One region of the Agrobacterium burrii genome, then DNA from elsewhere that is predicted to be linked to it. Evidence: riboswitches for the same ligand, from Rfam matches in the RefSeq annotation. Region 1 holds a riboswitch; each other region holds the start of a gene.

What was found. A riboswitch is a leader RNA that binds a small molecule or an ion and turns the genes downstream of it on or off. The one in region 1 is predicted to bind cobalamin.
Region 2: it holds a riboswitch for cobalamin, as region 1 does, so the genes downstream of both, JZX89_RS02585 (acyl-CoA thioesterase) here and bluB (5,6-dimethylbenzimidazole synthase) in region 1, are expected to answer to the same signal.
Region 3: it holds a riboswitch for cobalamin, as region 1 does, so the genes downstream of both, JZX89_RS06200 (ABC transporter substrate-binding protein) here and bluB (5,6-dimethylbenzimidazole synthase) in region 1, are expected to answer to the same signal.
Region 4: it holds a riboswitch for cobalamin, as region 1 does, so the genes downstream of both, nrdH (glutaredoxin-like protein NrdH) here and bluB (5,6-dimethylbenzimidazole synthase) in region 1, are expected to answer to the same signal.

Annotation. Positions count from the first base shown of each region.
Region 1 covers NZ_JAFLNA010000008.1:13,249-17,929, reverse strand. The annotation lists gene JZX89_RS15480 (NAD+ synthase) at 1-378, shown strand, start outside; gene JZX89_RS15475 (bleomycin resistance protein) at 668-1,045, opposite strand; gene JZX89_RS15470 (TolB family protein) at 1,238-2,068, shown strand; cobalamin riboswitch at 2,189-2,370, shown strand; gene bluB (5,6-dimethylbenzimidazole synthase) at 2,468-3,184, shown strand; gene JZX89_RS15460 (DUF2865 domain-containing protein) at 3,381-4,484, opposite strand; gene JZX89_RS15455 (NADP-dependent malic enzyme) at 4,617-4,681, opposite strand, start outside.
Region 2 covers NZ_JAFLNA010000001.1:497,522-502,202, reverse strand. The annotation lists gene JZX89_RS02595 (methionine synthase) at 1-850, opposite strand, end outside; gene JZX89_RS02590 (DUF1852 domain-containing protein) at 878-1,861, opposite strand; cobalamin riboswitch at 2,216-2,422, shown strand; gene JZX89_RS02585 (acyl-CoA thioesterase) at 2,521-3,357, shown strand; gene JZX89_RS02580 (LysR family transcriptional regulator) at 3,360-4,241, shown strand; gene JZX89_RS02575 (HlyD family type I secretion periplasmic adaptor subunit) at 4,323-4,681, opposite strand, start outside.
Region 3 covers NZ_JAFLNA010000002.1:577,369-582,049, reverse strand. The annotation lists gene JZX89_RS06210 (ABC transporter ATP-binding protein) at 1-53, opposite strand, end outside; gene JZX89_RS06205 (FecCD family ABC transporter permease) at 50-1,078, opposite strand; gene JZX89_RS06200 (ABC transporter substrate-binding protein) at 1,075-2,106, opposite strand; cobalamin riboswitch at 2,267-2,502, opposite strand; gene JZX89_RS06195 (GNAT family N-acetyltransferase) at 2,542-3,420, opposite strand; gene argE (acetylornithine deacetylase) at 3,649-4,681, shown strand, end outside.
Region 4 covers NZ_JAFLNA010000005.1:5,040-9,720, reverse strand. The annotation lists gene nrdE (class 1b ribonucleoside-diphosphate reductase subunit alpha) at 1-1,105, opposite strand, end outside; gene nrdI (class Ib ribonucleoside-diphosphate reductase assembly flavoprotein NrdI) at 1,093-1,491, opposite strand; gene nrdH (glutaredoxin-like protein NrdH) at 1,504-1,725, opposite strand; cobalamin riboswitch at 1,985-2,208, opposite strand; gene JZX89_RS10860 (nucleoside triphosphate hydrolase) at 2,342-2,971, opposite strand; gene JZX89_RS10855 (ATP-binding cassette domain-containing protein) at 2,968-3,750, opposite strand; gene JZX89_RS10850 (ABC transporter permease) at 3,750-4,681, opposite strand, start outside.

The DNA of each region.
Region 1 (4,681 bases):
ATGCAGGTCTACGCCATTTCCGCCTGGCGCAACACCCATGTGCCGCCGGGTGCGCTTGGCCCTTCCGGCGAGGTCATTCCCGCCAATATCATCGCCAAAGCGCCGTCCGCCGAATTACGCCCCAACCAGACCGACCAGGATTCGCTGCCGCCCTATCCGGTGCTGGACGATATTCTGGAGTGCCTTGTCGAGAAGGAAATGTCGGTCGAGGAAATTCTGGCGCGAGGTCATGACGCGGCAACGGTGCACCGGGTTGAGCATCTGCTCTATCTCGCCGAATACAAACGCCGGCAATCGGCTCCGGGTGTGAAGATCACCAAGAAGAATTTTGGGCGTGACCGGCGTTATCCGATCACCAACCGGTTCCGGGATCGGTGATGGATGAAGCGGGTAGGGGCTGCGCTCTCAGGTGAGGCGGCGATCCCTTCCCTTGCGAGGCTGATTGTTTCGCCCGGCGCTGCGGCTGGTTTCTTCTCCCCGCCGGGGAGAAGGTGGCCCGAAGGGTCGGATGAGGGGGCAACCTCTCCGTATATCGCGAAGCTTGCCCCCTCATCCCGCTGCCGCGGACTTCTCCCCGGCGGGGAGAAGAAACAAGTGGCATGCGCTCGATCCAAAGTGAGGGATGCACGAACGGCGCGGAGAAACCCCGCGCCACTCTTCACTCACCTCAAATAACCTGCCCCACATCGATGCGGTTGCCATCAGGGTCTTCAAAGACAAAGGCCCGCAGGCCATAATCCTTGTCCTGCAGGGCCTTGATGATGCGCAACCCATGGTTCTTGCAAACCGCATGCAACGCATCGACATCGCTTACCATCATATGCGCCACATTGAAGGGCGCTGCCTTATGGGTGGGCTGCAACGTCAGGTGCAGTTCGGCATTGCCCTGTTTGAGGATCATGAAGCCGACGGGATTGCCGTTTTCGAAGGTTTTTGTGAAGCCCAGCACGCCGACATAAAAATCATGGGCCTTTTCGATATTCCTGACAGGAAGCATTGCGGCGATCCGCCCGAAGCGGATGCCGTGATCGGCGATGGTATTCATCGCGGAACCTCGGATCTGGGAGAAACGGGGAGGGTTACGGGCGGTGCCGGAACGCTGGCGTTTTTTCCGATTTGAATTTGCAGGACGGTGCCTGCGGCCATAGGATCATAATCACCATGGTGGCGAAAGCAAACGGAATGTCTGCGTCCGCCAAAGGTCTGATCCAGACTATCGACAGCCCAGGGAGGCAGCATGCGCAGTTCGATCGAAATCTTTAATATACGCACCCGGCAGATGCGGGTGGTGTGGCAGACGCCGGAACTGTTCGAAGCGCCGAACTGGTCGCCGGATGGCAAATATCTGTTGCTGAACAGCGAAGGGTTGCTCTACCGCCTGTCCCCATCCGGTGATGCTTCGCCGGAGAAGGTCGATACCGGTTTTGCCACGCAGTGCAATAGCGACCACGGCATTTCGCCGGATGGATCGCTTTATGCCATTTCCGACAAGGTCGAGTTCGACAAGAGTGCGATCTATCTTCTGCCATCGGCGGGCGGTGCGCCAAAGCTGATGACGAAAAACCTCCCCTCCTACTGGCACGGCTGGTCGCCGGACGGCAAAGGTTTCGCCTATTGCGGTATTCGCGATCAGGTCTTCGACATCTATTCCATGGATATTGAGAACGGCGTCGAAACGCGGCTGACGCATGGCGAAGGCCGCAATGACGGGCCGGATTATTCGCCGGATGGTGCGTGGATCTATTTCAATTCCAGCCGTACCGGGCAGATGCAGATCTGGCGGGTGCGGGTGGATGGCTCCACTGTGGAGCGCATCACCGACAGTTCCTATGGCGACTGGTTCCCGCATCCGTCTCCTGGGGGTGACAAGGTGGTGTTCGTTTCTTACGACGCCGATGTCTTCGACCATCCGCGCGATCTCGATGTGCGGGTGCGGTTGATGGATATGGATGGCGGCAATGTCGAAACGCTGTTCGAGCTTTTCGGCGGGCAGGGCACGATGAATTCTCCCAACTGGTCACCTGACGGGGACGAGTTCGCTTATGTGCGTTATTTCCCCGTAGCCTGATGCAATCGGGAAGCCTGTTACCGTCATCCCGGCTCGCGGCCGGCATGACGCAGGGGAGGGACGCTATGGGCAGATTGCCGCACGGGCTTGCAAGACCCTTGCATTCGCAAGCATTCTTGCCCATAGCTTCCTCAGTCAGGTGCCCGCCCTTGCGGCGGGAGAATCGGGAATCCGGTGAGAAACCGGAACGTGCCCAGCGCTGTGAGGCGGATGCCCTTTTCATAAGCCACTGAAGTTATTCGGGAAGGCGAAAAGGGCGGATGAAGCCGAGTCAGAAGACCGGCCTGGCAGGATAGACCGAACCGCGCGGACGGCGGCAGGTTGCTGAAGATGCGCGTCGTGCATGCGGGAGCCGGTATGGTTTCGGCACCGGCGCGCCCGCATTGTTGGGGTTAAACGATGCCGACCGATCCGTCCGCTGGTAATTCATTGCAAGCCGATCCATTCGATCATGCGCTTTCGCCCGCCCGCCCGTTTTCGGGTGCGGAGCGCGAGGCGATCTACCGCGCCATTGAGACGCGCCGCGATGTGCGCGACCAGTTCCTGCCTGATCCGTTGCCGGACGTGCTGGTGGAGCGTCTCTTGAAGGCGGCGCATTCCGCGCCCTCGGTGGGCTTCATGCAGCCGTGGAATTTCACGCTCGTCACTGATGGTGCCGTGCGGCAAGCGGCCTTTGTGGCCTTCAGCCGCGCCAATGAAGAAGCGGCGGCGATGTTTGCGGGCGAGCAACAGGCGCTTTATCGCAGTCTCAAGCTTGAGGGCATCCGCAAGGCACCGCTGAGCATCTGCGTCACCTGCGACCCTACGCGCGGCGGCAAGGTGGTGCTGGGCCGGACCCACAATCCGCGCACGGATGTCTATTCCACCGTTTGCGCCATCCAGAACCTCTGGCTTGCCGCCCGCGCCGAAGGCATCGGCGTCGGCTGGGTCAGCATCTTTCATGACAGCGACATTCGCACCATTCTTGATATCCCCGACCATATCGAAATCGTCGCCTGGCTATGTCTCGGCCGCGTCGATGCGCTTTACACGGAACCGGAACTGGCGGTGAAGGGCTGGCGGCAGCGCGTGCCGCTGGAAGAGCTGGTGTTTCGCAACCGCTGGGGTGGGCGGTAAGGGATGAGATGCGCATAGCGTCGCCTCTCGTTTCTTCTCCCCGACGGGGAGAAGGTGGCCCGAAGGGTCGGATGAGGGGGCTAGCTCTCCGGATATCTCTACGCTTGCCCCCTCATCCCGCTGCCGCGGACTTCTCCCCGGCGGGGAGAAGAAACAAGTGGCATCCGCTTGCTCTATTACGGGCAAATAACAGGGGTCATTGCTGCGGCTGGATGCCCTTCAGCGCCGGGTTTTTCAGGTCGATGCGGCCTGTCTGGTCCGGCAGGAATTTCGGGCCGATGACGCGCACTTTTGCGTCGTTCGGATCGTAGTCGCGTTCGGGAACCGGTTGCTCCGGCGGCTTTGCGGCCTGTTGCTGTTCTGTGGGTTTCTGAGGCTTGTCACCCTGTGGTGATGGAATGGTGGTGATGCCGGAATAGGGCTTTTCGGGCTGCGGCCGGGCGGCCTCTTCCTGTTTTTGCATGTCTTCGTGATAAGCGGCCATGTTACAGGCGCAGCCGGGCGCTTTCGTAGACGCGTTGCGATAGGCGAAGGCGGTCGGCAGGTCCCTGTAGGGTTTGCCGGTTTCGGCCGAGACCATGTCGGAGGTCTCCTGATCCGTCATGGAGTGGAAATAGAGTTCCGTCTGCGTGCCCGGGCACATTTTCTGGCACTGCTCGGCCTGGGCGCGGAAATCAAGCGGCGAGGCATTGGAGGCGATCGGGAAAAACGAGCCGTCGCAGGTACGCACGCAAAGGGTGCGAAGTCCGCCCTCGGCGGTGGTATTGGGGTAAGGCGACAGGCCTGCCTGTCCCGGCTGATTATCCTGCTGGCGGAACGCATCGGGGTAACGGGTCACATCGGGCACTTGCGGCGATTGCGTGTCCGTTTCCGGCATTGCGCTGCAGCCATTGGCGTCGAGTGCGGCGAGAATGCGCTGGCGCCTGATGCCGCCATCATCGCTGCGCTGAGCCGCCATCGCATCGTCACGGTCACGAATGATGGCGTCACGTTCGGCTTCGGCATCCACCAGTGCATCACCGATCTCGGCGCAGAGGCCGGCATTGGGGTTGCCGTAGACAATGACGCTGCCCGACGAACAGCCATAGCTGCGCAGATCGTTCCTGATTTTGCGCACGACGATGTTCTGGCGGGCGAGCGCGTTGGCGTAACGCCGCACCTCTGCCGTGTTGCCGATGATGCGGGGTGGCTCGCGCAATTGCGCATAAAGCGTATCGCAGACCTGATCCGCGACAGCGGCGGCCGGGGCGAGGAAAACAAGGGGAAGCAGGAGGCCGATGATGCGGCTGCGCCGGGTCAATTGTTAGATCCGTTCGATGTCCCCGGCCGGTGGCAGGGGCGTTATACTTCACGAAATCCGTGTTTCAGGAAGATAACATAAGCTGTCGCCGCAATGCGGCAACAGCTTGTTCAAAATTGCGTTAATGCGCCCTCACACCGAAGGGTGCGACGCCTGCACCACGGCAAAGGCCGCCATGTTGACGACGCCACGCGAGG
Region 2 (4,681 bases), on a different contig from region 1:
TGGTATTGGACGCCACGTCGATGGCCCCCACCATGACCTTTTTGCCTCGAAGGAGTTCAATGAGATCGATCGGGACGTGAGAGTTGTGGCATTCCAGCGAGATCAGACTGATGCCTGATTTTTGCAGTTTGGGGAAAGATTCCTCATATTGCCGCCACTCCGCCCCCAGGGTCTTTTTCCAGTCTGTATTGGCCTTGATGCCGTAGCCGTAGCAGATATGGACGGCAGTTTCGCACTTGAGACCTTCGATTGCCTTTTCCAAGGTAGCGACGCCCCAGTCATTCACCTCGTCAAAGAAGACATTAAATGCCGGCTCGTCGAACTGGATGATGTCGATCCCGGCAGCTTCCAGTTCCCTCGCTTCTTCATTGAGGATCTTGGCGAATTCCCAGGCCAGTTTTTCACGGCTCTTATAATGGCCGTCAAAGAGCGTATCGATCATGGTCATCGGACCAGGCAAAGCCCATTTGATTGGCTGTTTGGTCTGCTGACGGAGGAACTTGGCATCGTCCACAAAAACAGGTTTTTGGCGAGACACGGCACCGACGACTGTCGGGACACTTGCATCATAACGATCCCGAATTCTGACGGTCTCGCGTTTTTCAAAATCAACGCCGCCAAGGTGCTCGATGAAGGTCGTGACGAAATGCTGGCGTGTTTGCTCGCCATCGCTGACGATATCGATGCCTGCCTGTTGCTGATCATCCAGGGACAAGCGCAGGGCATCCTGCTTGCCCTCGGTCAGTTCCTCATCCTGCAATTTCCAGGGCGACCAGAGTTTCTCAGGCTGCGCAAGCCACGAGGGTTTCGGCAAGCTGCCGGCGGTTGACGTGGGCAACAGTCTGTTCATGATGTGCGACCTTATGTGTTTTGGTTGTCAAAGGGCGTGATTGGCAGACCACCGCTCGAGAACGGTCCTGTAAGGTTTGATAAAGTGCTCCTCAGCAAACCGTCCCTGCTCTACAGCCAGCCGGCTGCGCTCTTCACGGTCATAGACAATCCGGGTAAGCGAATAATCCTGATGTTTCAGATTGGGCTGATAACAGGCCCCTGCTGCGGAATTGGCGTTGTAAATCTCAGGCCGGTAGATCTTCTGAAAAGTTTCCATCGTGCTGATGGTGCTGATGAGCTCCAGATTGGTATAATCGTCGAGCAAATCGCCGAGAAAATAGAAGGCAAAAGGCGCGACGCTGTTCGGCGGCATGAAAAAGCGCACCTGCAAACCCATTTTTTGGAAGTAATGGTCGGTCGAAGACAATTCGTTCTGCTGGTATTCGACACCCAATACGGGATGCTGATTTCCCGTCCGATGATATGTTTTGCTGCTTGAGGCACTCAGGCAAATGACTGGCGTCTTTTGAAAATGCTCTCTGTAAGCCTGTGAGTTCAGGAAACATTTGAACAGGTTTCCATGCAGGTCGCCAAAATCCTCTGGCATGCCGAATGACGGGCGATCCTTGTTGTAAGCCGGCAGCACGACGCTGAAGTCATAATCCCGGACGTAAGAGGAAAAGTTATTTCCAACGATGCCTTCGATGCGCTCGCCCGTCTTTTGATCAACAATATTCGTTTTCAGGATTTCAATCAGGGGAAAGGCATCATCATTGCTTTCAGCATCAACTCGCATCTCAACTGAAATTATCTCAAGTTCGACGCAGTAGCGATCGCCTTTCGGATTATCCCAATGCGCCAGCGCGTTGAAGCGATTGTCAATCATCTTCAGGGCGTTGCGGAGGTTTTCCTGGCGGTTCTCGCCCCTGGCCAAGTTGGCAAAATTCGTCGTGACACGCGTATTTTCTGACGGGCGATAATCCTCATCAAAAGAAATACTCTTTATATTGAAACCGAAAGTCTTAATCATCGCGATAGGACGCCCAAAATCCCGAGATACATCCTGACGTTATTGACGTAAATTTCAGGACGCACCGGATGTTATTTTCCATTGTCTCAGTGGACAATTTTTAAACTGTCCCGACCCGAGAGCGGTGCGCGTTTTGTGCCTGAGAGGCCGATTGAATAAAAATGGTATTATCTCACGGAAGTATGAGCCCTGCTCATGATTTGGGTATGAGAGGCGATCCGCCAGAGAATTTGGGAGGCCTTTGTCCTCCGAACCTCATGGTGATGGGCCGAATGTTCCATATCTCGGTCGACGCGATAACCGTCACCTCCCCAAAACCGATGACGAATGCCTTGACCCCTTCAACGACATACGACATTGGTTCGTCATCGTGGTTCTGCGGGCGAAAGTCCGGAGCTAAGAGGGAATTCGGTCGGGGCTTTACTGCCTTAAAGCCGAAGCTGCCCCCGCAACTGTAAGCGGCGAGCGAAAGTCCATCCATGTCACTGAGGCAAGCCTCGGGAAGACGGACCAGAGCGACGACCCGTAAGCCAGGAGACCTGCCGCGATAGATAACGTCCACGGGCGGGGTGTCCCGGAGTGCCGCTTTCGCGATCGCATTCCCGTGCCATCGTCTCTGCGTCATGCCACTACCCTGCCGCAACCTGATGGCAGGGCCGATGACAGAAACCGCGACGATGGAAAAGCCTGCTCAGCGCGGCTCGATAACCAGTCTCATTGATATCGTTTTTCCCGGAGATACCAACCATCACGGCACCCTCTTTGGGGGAACCGGACTTGCTCTGATGGATCGCGTTGCCTTCATCGCGGCGACCCGGTTCGGGCGGGTGCCGTTCGTGACCGCCTCTTGCGAGCGCATCAATTTCAGGCAGCCGGCACGCATCGGGCACATCGTCGAATTCACGGCCAGACCGGTCAAAGCCGGTCGACGTTCCCTGACGGTCGACGTCGAGATGGTGGCGGAGACCATCGTCGGCCATCAGCGGCACATCTGTACGCGAGGCACCTTCCATATGGTCGCCATTCCGGAGGGCGAGAACGCCGCGAGCTATGCTTTGCCTGCACTCGTTCCCGTGGAAGCGCCGGATCTCACGGATATCGTCGCCATGGTCGAGATCGTGTTTCCGGATCAGGCCAACAGCGCTGGCCGGATGTTCGGGGGCGAAGCGATCGCCTACATGACCAAAGCCGCATTCGTTGCAGCGTCGCGTTACTCCGGCAAGCTGGTGGTGCTGGCCTCATCCGAGCGCATCGACTTCGCAAGGGCCGTCGAGATCGGTGAGATCGTCGAGGCGGAGGCACGCGTCGAGCGCGTTGGCCGCAGTTCTATGTCCATCGAGACGAAACTCTGGTCCGAAAACCTGCTGACTGGCGAGAGGCATATTACGGCCACCGGACATTTCACCATGGTCGCAGTCGACACCGACCACCGGCCGGTTCCTGCCCACGATAGCGCCTCTACAGACGTTACTCCTCGTCACCATGGGCGGGCATAACCATGCTGGACAGGCAACATCTATCGATCCTGCGGGAAGTCGACAGCCTGGGCAGCCTGACGGCGGCGGCGGAGCGGCTGAATGTCTCCCAGTCCGCTCTCAGCCATACGATCCGCAAGCTCGAGGAGCGCTATGGCGTGGCGATGTGGGAGAAAGACGGTCGTAACCTCCGCCTCACCGAGGCCGGTCGCTATATCGTAACGCTGGCGCAGCGCGTTCTGCCCCAGATCGAAAGGGCTGAAAATGTCCTGTCGGATTATCGCCACGGCCAGCGAGGCTCGCTTAGGATCGGCATGGAATGCCATCCTTGCCATCAGTGGCTTATGGGCGTCACAAAGCCATATCTCATGGAATGGCCGGATGTGGGCCTGGAACTGAAGACATCATTCGCTTTCGGCGGCGTGGCGGCCCTCACAGGATATGAAATCGACATCCTGATCACGCCGGACCCGATCGAGACGCTTGGCATCCATTATTTGCCGGTATTCGACTACGAGTTGGTACTTGCCGTGCCGGCTGATCATCCACTGGCGCAAAAACGCCATGCAGAACCTGTGGACCTGCTGAATGAGACACTATTCACCTATCCGGTACCGCCGGAGCGGCTGGACATATTTATCCAGTTTCTGGTGCCCGCCAACTGTCGGCCGCGTCATCACCGGAATGTCGAGACGACTGAAATGATGCTTCAACTCGTCGCGGCGGGCCGCGGGGTCAGCGCCATTCCCGACTGGCTTGTACGTCGGGAAGCGGCAGCGCTCGGTGTCCGCCCCGTCCGCATTGGTCCGGACGGCGTACAGAAAAGCATCCATCTCGGATTAAGAGATGGCGACGACGATGTGGATTTCATCGCCGGGTTTGTTGAGACGTCGCACCGAAGATGAACGTCAGGATCCGGGGGTAAGTGCCGCTACATGACTCTTACCCTCGGCCGATATTCCGGCGCGATATGGCCCCCTAACGCTTCACTCTTCCCGGAAGGCCCTCATGATCTGGTCGGTCAGCGGCTTGCTGAGGTAGGAGATCATGGTTCGCTCGTCGGTCTCGATATAGACCTCAACCGGCATTCCCGGCTGTAGCTTGGCGGCTAATGTCCCGAGCGCATCGGGTGAGAAGGAAAGCGTCGTTTTATAGAATGGCAGCCCGGTCGCCTTGTCTACCGAGGTAGCAGCAGAGACCATATCGACCTTGCCTTTCACCTCAGGCGTCGTCTGCTGGTTGAAGGCAATGAAGCGCATGCGCGCAGGCTGGTGAACATTGATCCGGTCGACATCGGTCGGGGCAATTTTTACATCGACGCGCAAATCTCCCGCTTTCGGGACAA
Region 3 (4,681 bases), on a different contig from region 1:
ACAATATCGACATTGCCGGCGTGGAAATGCAGGTCGTGGGCGGATAATTTCATGAACGCCCCCTTTTCTGCCCGAGGATGAAGGCGAAAGCCGGCGCGCCGACGAGCGCGGTAATCACGCCGATCGGCAGCACCTGACCGGGAATGGCGATGCGCGAGAGAATATCGGCGACGATCATGAACACCGCGCCGGTCAGCGCCGTTACCGGCAGCAGCAACCCGTGGCGAACGCCGACGAAAATGCGCGCCGCATGGGGAATGACGAGACCGACGAAGCCGATGGAACCGACCAGCGACACCATGACCGCCGTCATGATCGCCGAAACCGAAATGAGCACCGCATAGGTCCGGCGCACCGGAATGCCAAGCGAGGCGGCTGCCTGACCGCCGAAGGCAAAGGCATCCAGCGCGCGGGAATACCAGAGGCACACCGCAAGACCGGCAATACAGACCGGCAGAGCCAGCCAGACATCCGGCCAGCGCACACCGGAAAGATTGCCCAGAAGCCAGAACATGATACCGCGCGCCTGCTCGGCATTGGCGGATTTGGTGACGATGAACGAGGTCATGGCATTGAATAACTGTGAACCGGCCACCCCCGCCAGAATGATGGCGCTGTTGCCGTGTCCCGCCCGCACCGCCAGCAGGCTGACCAGCGAGAACGCCACGAAAGCTCCGATCAGCGCGCCAGCCGGCATGGTCAGGAACCCTGCGCCAAAACCCAAGAGCGCCACGGCCACCGCGCCGGTGGAAGCGCCTGCGGAAATGCCGAGAATATAGGGATCGGCAAGCGGGTTGCGCAGAAGCGATTGCAGCACTGCACCGGCAAGCGCCAGCGAAGCACCGCAACAGGCGGCAACAACGGCGCGGCTGAGACGGTAACTCCAGACGATGCCTTCATCCAGCGGCTCCAGCGGGTAACCCGCATGGAAGACGCGGTTGGCAATGGTTTTCGCCACCACATCGAACGGAATGGCGGTCTCGCCGATCGCCGCTCCGGCCATCAGCGCGACGAGCAGCAGGGCGAGTGCGGCAAAAGCCAGCCCCGCCCTGCCGAGATTGACGGAAAGACCGTTCACTTGGCGAGGCCGGCAGCCGAGATCGCTTCGGCCAGCGTTTCAATGCCTTCGATCGTGCGGATGGTCGGGTTCATCGCCTGCGCATCCATGTCAAAGACATGACCTTGCGTGACGGCGGGCATGATGCTGGCCACGGGATCGGTTGCGAGGAACTTGTGCTTGACCGCCACGTCATCGGCGGGGAAACGACGACGGTCCATCTTGCCGGCGACGATGACAGACGGGTTGGCCTTGGCGATGGTTTCCCAGCCGACGGTCGGCCATTCCTCATCGCTTTCGATGATATTGGTCAGCCCGAGTGCCGACATGATGTAACCAGGCGCGCCATGGCGGCCCGCTACATAAGGGTCGATATCCAGTTCGGCGCTGGAGAACCAGAAGACGGCCGAAAGCTTGCCATTCGCCGAGGCGATCTTGGCGCGGGCGGCTTCCTCGCGCTTCTTCAGGTCGGCAACGACCTCTTCACCGCGATCCTGCACGTTGAAGATCTTGGCGAGATCGCGGACTTCCTGATAGATCAGATCCATGGTGAAACCGGTCTTGCGCACGCCGTCACCGCCGCCGGAATTGTCCTTGCCGACGCAATCGGCAGGCGAGGTATAGACGGGAATACCCAGCTCGGCAAATTGCGCCGGCGTACCGACAACACCTTCCGGGCCGATCTGCCACTGGAACTGCGTCGTCACCAGATCCGGCCTCTTGCCGACGACGGCCTCGAAACTCGGATCATTGTCGGCCAGCCGCTCCACCCTGGCATTGGCTTCCTCGTAACCCTTCAGAACCGGGCCGATCCACAGCGCGGTGCCTACCACCCTGTCGGCAACGCCGAGAAGATAGAGCACTTCGGTCGTGCTCTGGCCGACGGATACGGTGCGGGCGGGCGCCTGTTTGAAGGTGATGTCCTGACCGCAGCTGTTGATCGTCAGGGGATAGACCGTTTGCGCAGCATGGGCGGAAGCGACAGGCAAAGCCGCAAGCGCAGCGGCCAGAAAGCCGGCATAGGCCGGCAGGCGTCCAGAAATAAACATGTGTTCTCCAGTCGAAATTAAATCGCTTGTTCCAGAGCAGCAGGCGTTAGAACGCGCAGCAACAGCGGAACGTCTTGTACGGAGAACAACGACGGGACGCAAACCAAATGTTATGAAATAACATTACAATTTCCTCCTCCGGGCTTCCCCGCCCGTAACGATGGTTCATATTTTGACGGCAGGTCTCCTGGCTCACGAATTTACGCCGCTCATCTGCCTTCCCGCATTCCACAGAATGCAGTGGCATGACGCCTTTGAAGCGTCACGAGGATGAACGGCAATCCGCTTACAGTTGCGGGGGCAGCCACGGCATTGGGCGATCATCATCACCCGCACCATGTTCCCTATTAATCCCTTCGCCTTTCGGCTGCAGGAACCGTCGCTTTCTCACATACGGCGCAAGAAGCGGGGCGTCAATTGCGATAGTGCCGCAGCTCAGCACAAAGACGGGCCTGCCAACGCGAAAATTTGTCCCGCACCAAAACCGGCCGGTTGCGGCGCGTTTTTCGACATGGTGGTGAGTGTTTCGATCTCCACCAGCCCGGATTGCGCCAGAAAATCGGTGAGAAGACCGCTGTCGCGCACGGCGTCGAGCCGGACAAGTTGCCCCTCCAGATCGGCAAAATGCCGCCTGACCAGCGCGATCGCATCCGCCTCGTCACCCGCAACGACCGGGCCGACAATATGGCCCCGCCCCGCCGCCCGGCGCAGTGCAAAGGCGACAAGACGGTCCGCCTCGAACAGGCCGTAACCGGCATTCTCCCGCAGCAGACGTTGCAGGACGCCCCGGCGCGAAACGCCGAAAGCTGCCTGATCCAGATCCTCCACGGCAGAAAGTTGATCTTCCGAAAGCGGCTCGATCCGCTGTTTTCTGCCGAGCTGCGGCGTCTCGATAGCGCAATGCGCCTTGCCCCGCAGGAGATGCACCTTTTCCGTATCTCCGGCAAAACCCAGCGAGGAAAAAAGTCGCCGCGACACCTCCGTTGCATTCAACCGCAAGGCGGCGGCAGGATATTTTGCCGAAAGCTGCCGCACAAGCCAGGGTGCGACGCCCCGACCCTGCAGGCGGGGAGAAACGATGACCATGCCAAGCGTCGCGAAATTCGGATCATAGGGAAAAAGCATGGCGGTTGCGACGACGCGGTCGATCTCATCCAGTGCGGCAAGGCCGACGCCGCATTGCCTCAGGAAACACCATTCATTGGCGTGATAACGCCATCCGACAGCCATGGACAAGGCATGCAGATGATCGGCCTCCACATCGGCGATATCCACGGTCCGCAATTCGAAACTATCGACTTTGAGCAGCTCCATAGCAAACGGCTCTCATTCCCTCCGGCGCGGAACCTTGGGGTCCCGGCAGCCCAGCCCATGACATCCGAAGATAACCAGCCTCGCCAGCACGAATTTTCTGAAAGCACTGGAAGGACACAACAATCTACCGAAATCGTCGGCATTTCAGCAGATAAACGCCGTCGGCCACTCTAAGCTTCTGCGATGAATAATCCGGCCAGCATAAACGGCCGGCCAGTGGGGAAGACCATGAACGCAATCGAAATCCTTGAGCGTCTCGTCGCCTTCCCGTCCATCGTCGGAACCGCCAATGGCGATATTGCCGGATGGATTGCGGATTATCTGGAAAGCCACGGCGCGAAAGTCTCGCTATTGCCGGGACCGGAGGGCGACCGCGCCAATCTCTTCGCCACTTTTGGTCCAGCCGATCGCGCCGGTTATATCCTCTCCGGCCACATGGATGTGGTGCCGGCCGGTGAACCGGAATGGACCTCCGATCCGTTTACGCTCAGAACCGAAGGCGACCGGCTATACGGACGCGGCACCACAGACATGAAAGGTTTTCTCGCCACGGTTCTCGCCGCAGCACCGGCATTTTCGCGCATGTCGCTGAAACGACCGATACATATCGCCTTTTCCTATGACGAAGAAGCGGGCTGTCGCGGCGTTCCCCATCTCATCGCCAGATTGCCGGAGTTGTGCGCCCCGCCGGCAGGCGCGATCATCGGCGAGCCAAGCAATATGCGCGCCGTTCGCGCCCACAAGGGCAAGGCCGCAGCGCGCATCACGCTGCGTGGTCGGTCAGGCCACTCGTCGCGTCCAGATCAGGGGGTGAACGCCATTCACCTGATGACAGGCATCATGGCGAAAGCAGTCGACACCGCCGATGTGCTGACGCGGGGACCGTTCGAAGCGACCTTCGAACCGCCCTACTCCTCCTTGCAGATTGGCACGGTCAAAGGCGGGCAGGCAATCAACATCATCCCCGATCATTGCGCCATAGAACTGGAAGCGCGGGCAATTTCGAGCGTCTCCCCGCTCGCCCTGCTGGAGCCGGTACAAAGCGCCGTCGAAGCGCTTGCCGCAAAGGGCGTCGATATCGAATGGACACCGATGAGCGCTTACCCCGCGCTGTCGCTTCCAGCCGATGCACCGCTCGCCGTGCTTCTGGAGGAACTGACCGGCACCCCCAACCTCGCAGCCGTCAGCTACGGCACGGAAGCCGGGCTTTTTCAGGCGGCGGGCATCGATGCCATCATCTGCGGGCCGGGCGATATCGGCC
Region 4 (4,681 bases), on a different contig from region 1:
TCACCTGGAAGAATTCGCGCGCCTTGATCTTCTTCTTGCGGATGCGACTATCCGCGACCATCTCATGATATTTTTCGCTGACCGAAATCTCGGTCAACGGCACGCCGTAAACCCGCTCCACATCATAGGGCGAGAACAGGTACATATCCTCGTTGTTGCGGGCGAGTTCGAAGGTGATGTCAGGGATTACCACGCCGAGCGACAGGGTCTTGATACGGATTTTTTCGTCGGCGTTTTCGCGCTTGGTATCGAGGAAACGCATGATATCCGGGTGGTGGGCATGCAGATAGACCGCGCCCGCACCCTGACGCGCACCAAGCTGGTTGGCATAGGAAAAGCTGTCTTCCAATAGCTTCATGACGGGAATGACGCCGGAAGACTGGTTTTCGATCTGCTTGATCGGCGCTCCGAACTCGCGAATATTGGTCAGGGACAGCGCCACGCCGCCACCGCGCTTGGAAAGCTGCAGGGCCGAATTGATGGAGCGGCCGATGCTTTCCATATTGTCTTCCACGCGCAGCAGAAAACACGAAACCAGTTCGCCACGGCTTTTTTTGCCGGCGTTCAGGAAAGTGGGGGTCGCCGGCTGGAAGCGGCCGGAAATGATCTCGTCCATCAGATCGCGGGCAAGCTGTTCGTCGCCGCGCGCCAGAGCCAGCGCCACCATGCAGACGCGGTCCTCGTAGCGCTCTAGATAACGCTTTCCGTCGAAGGTCTTGAGCGTATAGGAGGTGTAATATTTGAACGCCCCGAGAAAAGTCGGAAAGCGGAATTTCCGGGTATAGGCCTCGTCGTATAGATCGCGGACGAAATTGAAGGAATACTGATCCAGCACCTCCTGTTCGTAATATCCCTCCGTCACCAGATAATCGATCTTTTCCCGTAGGTTATGAAAGAAGACGGTATTCTGGTTGACGTGCTGGAGGAAGTATTGTTTGGCCGCAAGGCGATCCTTGTCGAGCTGGATCTTTCCGTTCTCGTCATAGAGGTTCAGCATCGCGTTCAGCGCGTGGTAGTCCAGGCCCGCATCCAGCGGTTTCTGGGTTATGGCTGCCGGCTGTTTGGCGTCCTTGTTGAGCGCGGCGCTCGAGGTCAGCGTGTCCAAAATCGTTCCAATCCATGTTTGACGTTGGCGACATCTTCCTCCGTGCCGAGAAGCTCGAAACGGTAGAGAAACGGCACGGCGCATTTGCGCGCGACGATATCTCCGGCGGATGCGAAGGCTGCGCCAAAATTCGTATTTCCCGCCGCGATGACGCCGCGAATGAGATTTCGGTTGGAGGGCTCGTTCAAAAACCGGATGACCGGCTTCGGCACGGCCCCTTTGGTGCCGCCGCCCCCATAGGTGGGGGTGACCAGCACATATGGCTCAGACACATGAGGCACGTCCTCCTCGGCGCCGAGCGGCAGGCGAAACAATCGCCGCCCCAGTTTCAGAAGGAAACGATGCGTGTTTTCAGAGCGGCTGGAATAATAAACGATCAGCCCCATCACGCTGCCGCCTTAGCTGATCGCGCCGATCATATCCGGCCGGAAACCCGCCCAATGGCGTTCGCCGGCGACGACCACGGGAACCTGCATGTAACCGAGACCCCGGACATGATCGAGCGCATCCGCATCTTCGGAAATATCGACGATTTCATAGGGGACGCCGATGCGGTCCAGCGCACGATAGGTGGCGGTGCATTGGACGCAGGCGGGCTTGCTGTAAACGGTGACGGTCATAATTTCCTCTTTCGAAGCCGCTTTCACGCACGGCTCAACATTGCCGATTGCAGTCGCAATCGGCTGGCGACGGGTCTGTCATTCAGGTGAGGCGAACGGCCTGTAACTCAGCCGCAAAAAATCACTCTCTACGCCGACGAGCGCAGGAATTCAAAAAAATGCACTGGCATGACTTCACCCCGAAGCTTGTTCTGGAGGGGGCAGAAAAGGGCGAACGCAATTCATTTGCGCCATACCTTCCTTCCGGACACCCCGCCCGTGGACGTTTGCGCTCAAGGCAGGTCTCCTGACTTGCGGGTCACAACATCTATCCCGGCCTTCCCGGAGTTTTTGACTCCAGTGGCTCAAATCGGAACGATGCTCACCGCTTACAGTTGCGGGGGCAGTTTCGGCATTGCTCCACCATGATGGCGTTGCGCACCGAATTCCCGTCTTAGCTCCCAATCCTTGCGAATCGGAAGAACCTTGAACACCACATATAGTATATGAGGAAATTTTTGCGTCAATGAATAGACACACAAAAGCCCCACCCTGTGGATCAAAAAGATTCAACACATGGTCAACAAAGGCTTAACGGCAAATGCGCCTTGCCGCTGAAGGACGGAAAAGCGTTAATCTATTCCCAGATATCGATGTGAATATCAGCGGGGCGGGTGTTCTCGATCACCCTTTTGCCGTTCGGAAGATCGTTTTCAAACAGTTTGGCGTGGATCGCAGCCGCATCGAGACCGTAACCCTGCCATCTCTTCCGCAGCCTCTCTTCAAGGACTGCGACAGACGGCCCGACGAAAATGGTGAGGTCGAAGCTCTCGGAAAGCCTCGTCCACGGCGCCTCGTTCAGTAGCAGATAATTGCCTTCAGCCAGGATGAAGCGTGTCTCAGGTACGATAGCGCGGGCGGACGCAATGGCGATTTCCCGGGAGCGGTCAAAAACCGGAACAAGCACCTCCTGCCCGCCCTTGCGGACGGCGGAGACGATATCGAGGAAGCCACGCACATCGAAGGTTTCGGGCGCGCCCTTGCGCGACAGCAGCCCTCGCTCTTCAAGGATGCCGTTGTCCATATGGAAGCCATCCATGGGCAGCACGGCGGCCGTTTCGCCCCGCGCCAGCAAAGCATCACAAAGCGCATCCGCCAGCGTGGATTTGCCGGCCCCAGGGGGACCGGCAATGGCAATGATAAAACGGAATTTACCGTCTGCCCGCCGAAGAACGTCTTCGGCGATCGTCTCAAGCTTCAGCGTCATGCGGCAAGCGTTTCCTTCGGCGCTTCCTTTGCACCGGTCATGAAAGCGACGGCGTCGGACATGGAATAGTCCTTCGGATTGATGACGCACAGGCGCTTGCCCAGCCGGTGAATGTGGATGCGGTCCGCAACCTCGAACACATGCGGCATGTTGTGTGAGATAAGCACGATCGGCATCCCTCGCGAGCGCACATCGAGAATGAGTTCAAGAACGCGGCGGCTCTCCTTGACACCAAGTGCGGCCGTTGGTTCGTCGAGGATGACGACCTTGGAGCCGAAGGCCGCAGCACGTGCCACCGCCACACCCTGGCGCTGGCCACCGGAGAGGGTTTCCACGGCCTGATTGATGTTCTGGATGGTCATCAGGCCGAGTTCCGACAGTTTATCGCGGGCGAACTTCTCCATGGCCGGACGGTCCAGCGCCCGGAACAGGCTGCCCTGAATGCCGGGTTTGCGAAGTTCCCGGCCGAGAAACATATTGTCGGCTATGGAAAGCGCCGGCGACAGCGCAAGGTTCTGATAGACGGTTTCGATACCTGCCTTGCGCGCCTCGATCGGTGAGCGGAACTGCACGGTCTGGCCTTCAAGCTTTATCTCTCCCTCATCGGGCGTTACCGCACCGGAGATAGCCTTGATGAGAGAGGATTTGCCGGCGCCATTGTCACCGATCACGGCCAGAATTTCACCCGGATAGAGGTCGAAATCGGCACGGTCGAGCGCGGTCACACGACCATAGCGTTTGACGAGATTGCGTGCTGTGAGAATGGGTTCTTTTGTCATCAGCCTGCTACCTTTCTGATCCACTGGTCGATTGCGACAGCCATGATGATGAGGACGCCGATCAACAGATAGGTCCATTGTGGGTCGGTTCCGATGAGCCTGAGGCCGAGCGAAAAGACACCGACGATCAAGGCGCCAAAGATCATGCCCATGATGGAGCCGCGTCCGCCGAATAGCGATAGGCCGCCAATGACCACAGCCGTGATGGATTCGATATTGGCAAATTGACCGGCGGTCGGCGAAACCGAACCGATGCGGCCGATCAGCGCCCAGCCCGCGAAGGCACAGATGAGGCCGGACAGCGTGTAGACGGTCGTCAGCATGCGCTTGACGTTAACGCCGGCCAGTTCGGCGGCATCCGGGTCATCGCCCACCGCATAAAGATGGCGGCCCCAGGCGGTGCGGTTGAGCACATACCAGAGCAGAGCAACGAGCAGAACCATGGCGATGACGCCATAGGTGAAAACGGCGCTGCCGATACGGAGATTATAGCCGAAGAATTGCAGGATAGGTGCCTGCTGGGCGATATCCTGCGCGCGGATCGTTTCGTTTGCGGAATAGAGGAAATTCGTCGCCAGCACGATCTGCCACATACCGAGCGTGACGATGAAGGGCGGCAAACGCATGCGCGACACAAGTATGCCGTTGATAAAGCCACAAAATGCGCCGACGGCGAGACCACAGAGAATGGAAAGTTCCGCCGGCAGACCATAGCGGAAAGTAAATTGTCCCATGATCACTGAGGACAGAACCATGATCGCGCCGACCGAAAGATCGATACCTGCCGTCAGAATGACCAGTGACTGCGCTGCACCGACGATACCGACGATCGCGACCTGCTGCAGGATAAGGGTCAGCGTAAAGGCCGAGAAAAACTTGCCGCCAAGGGTAATGCCGAAGACAGTCAATGACAGAACCAGCACGATCAGCG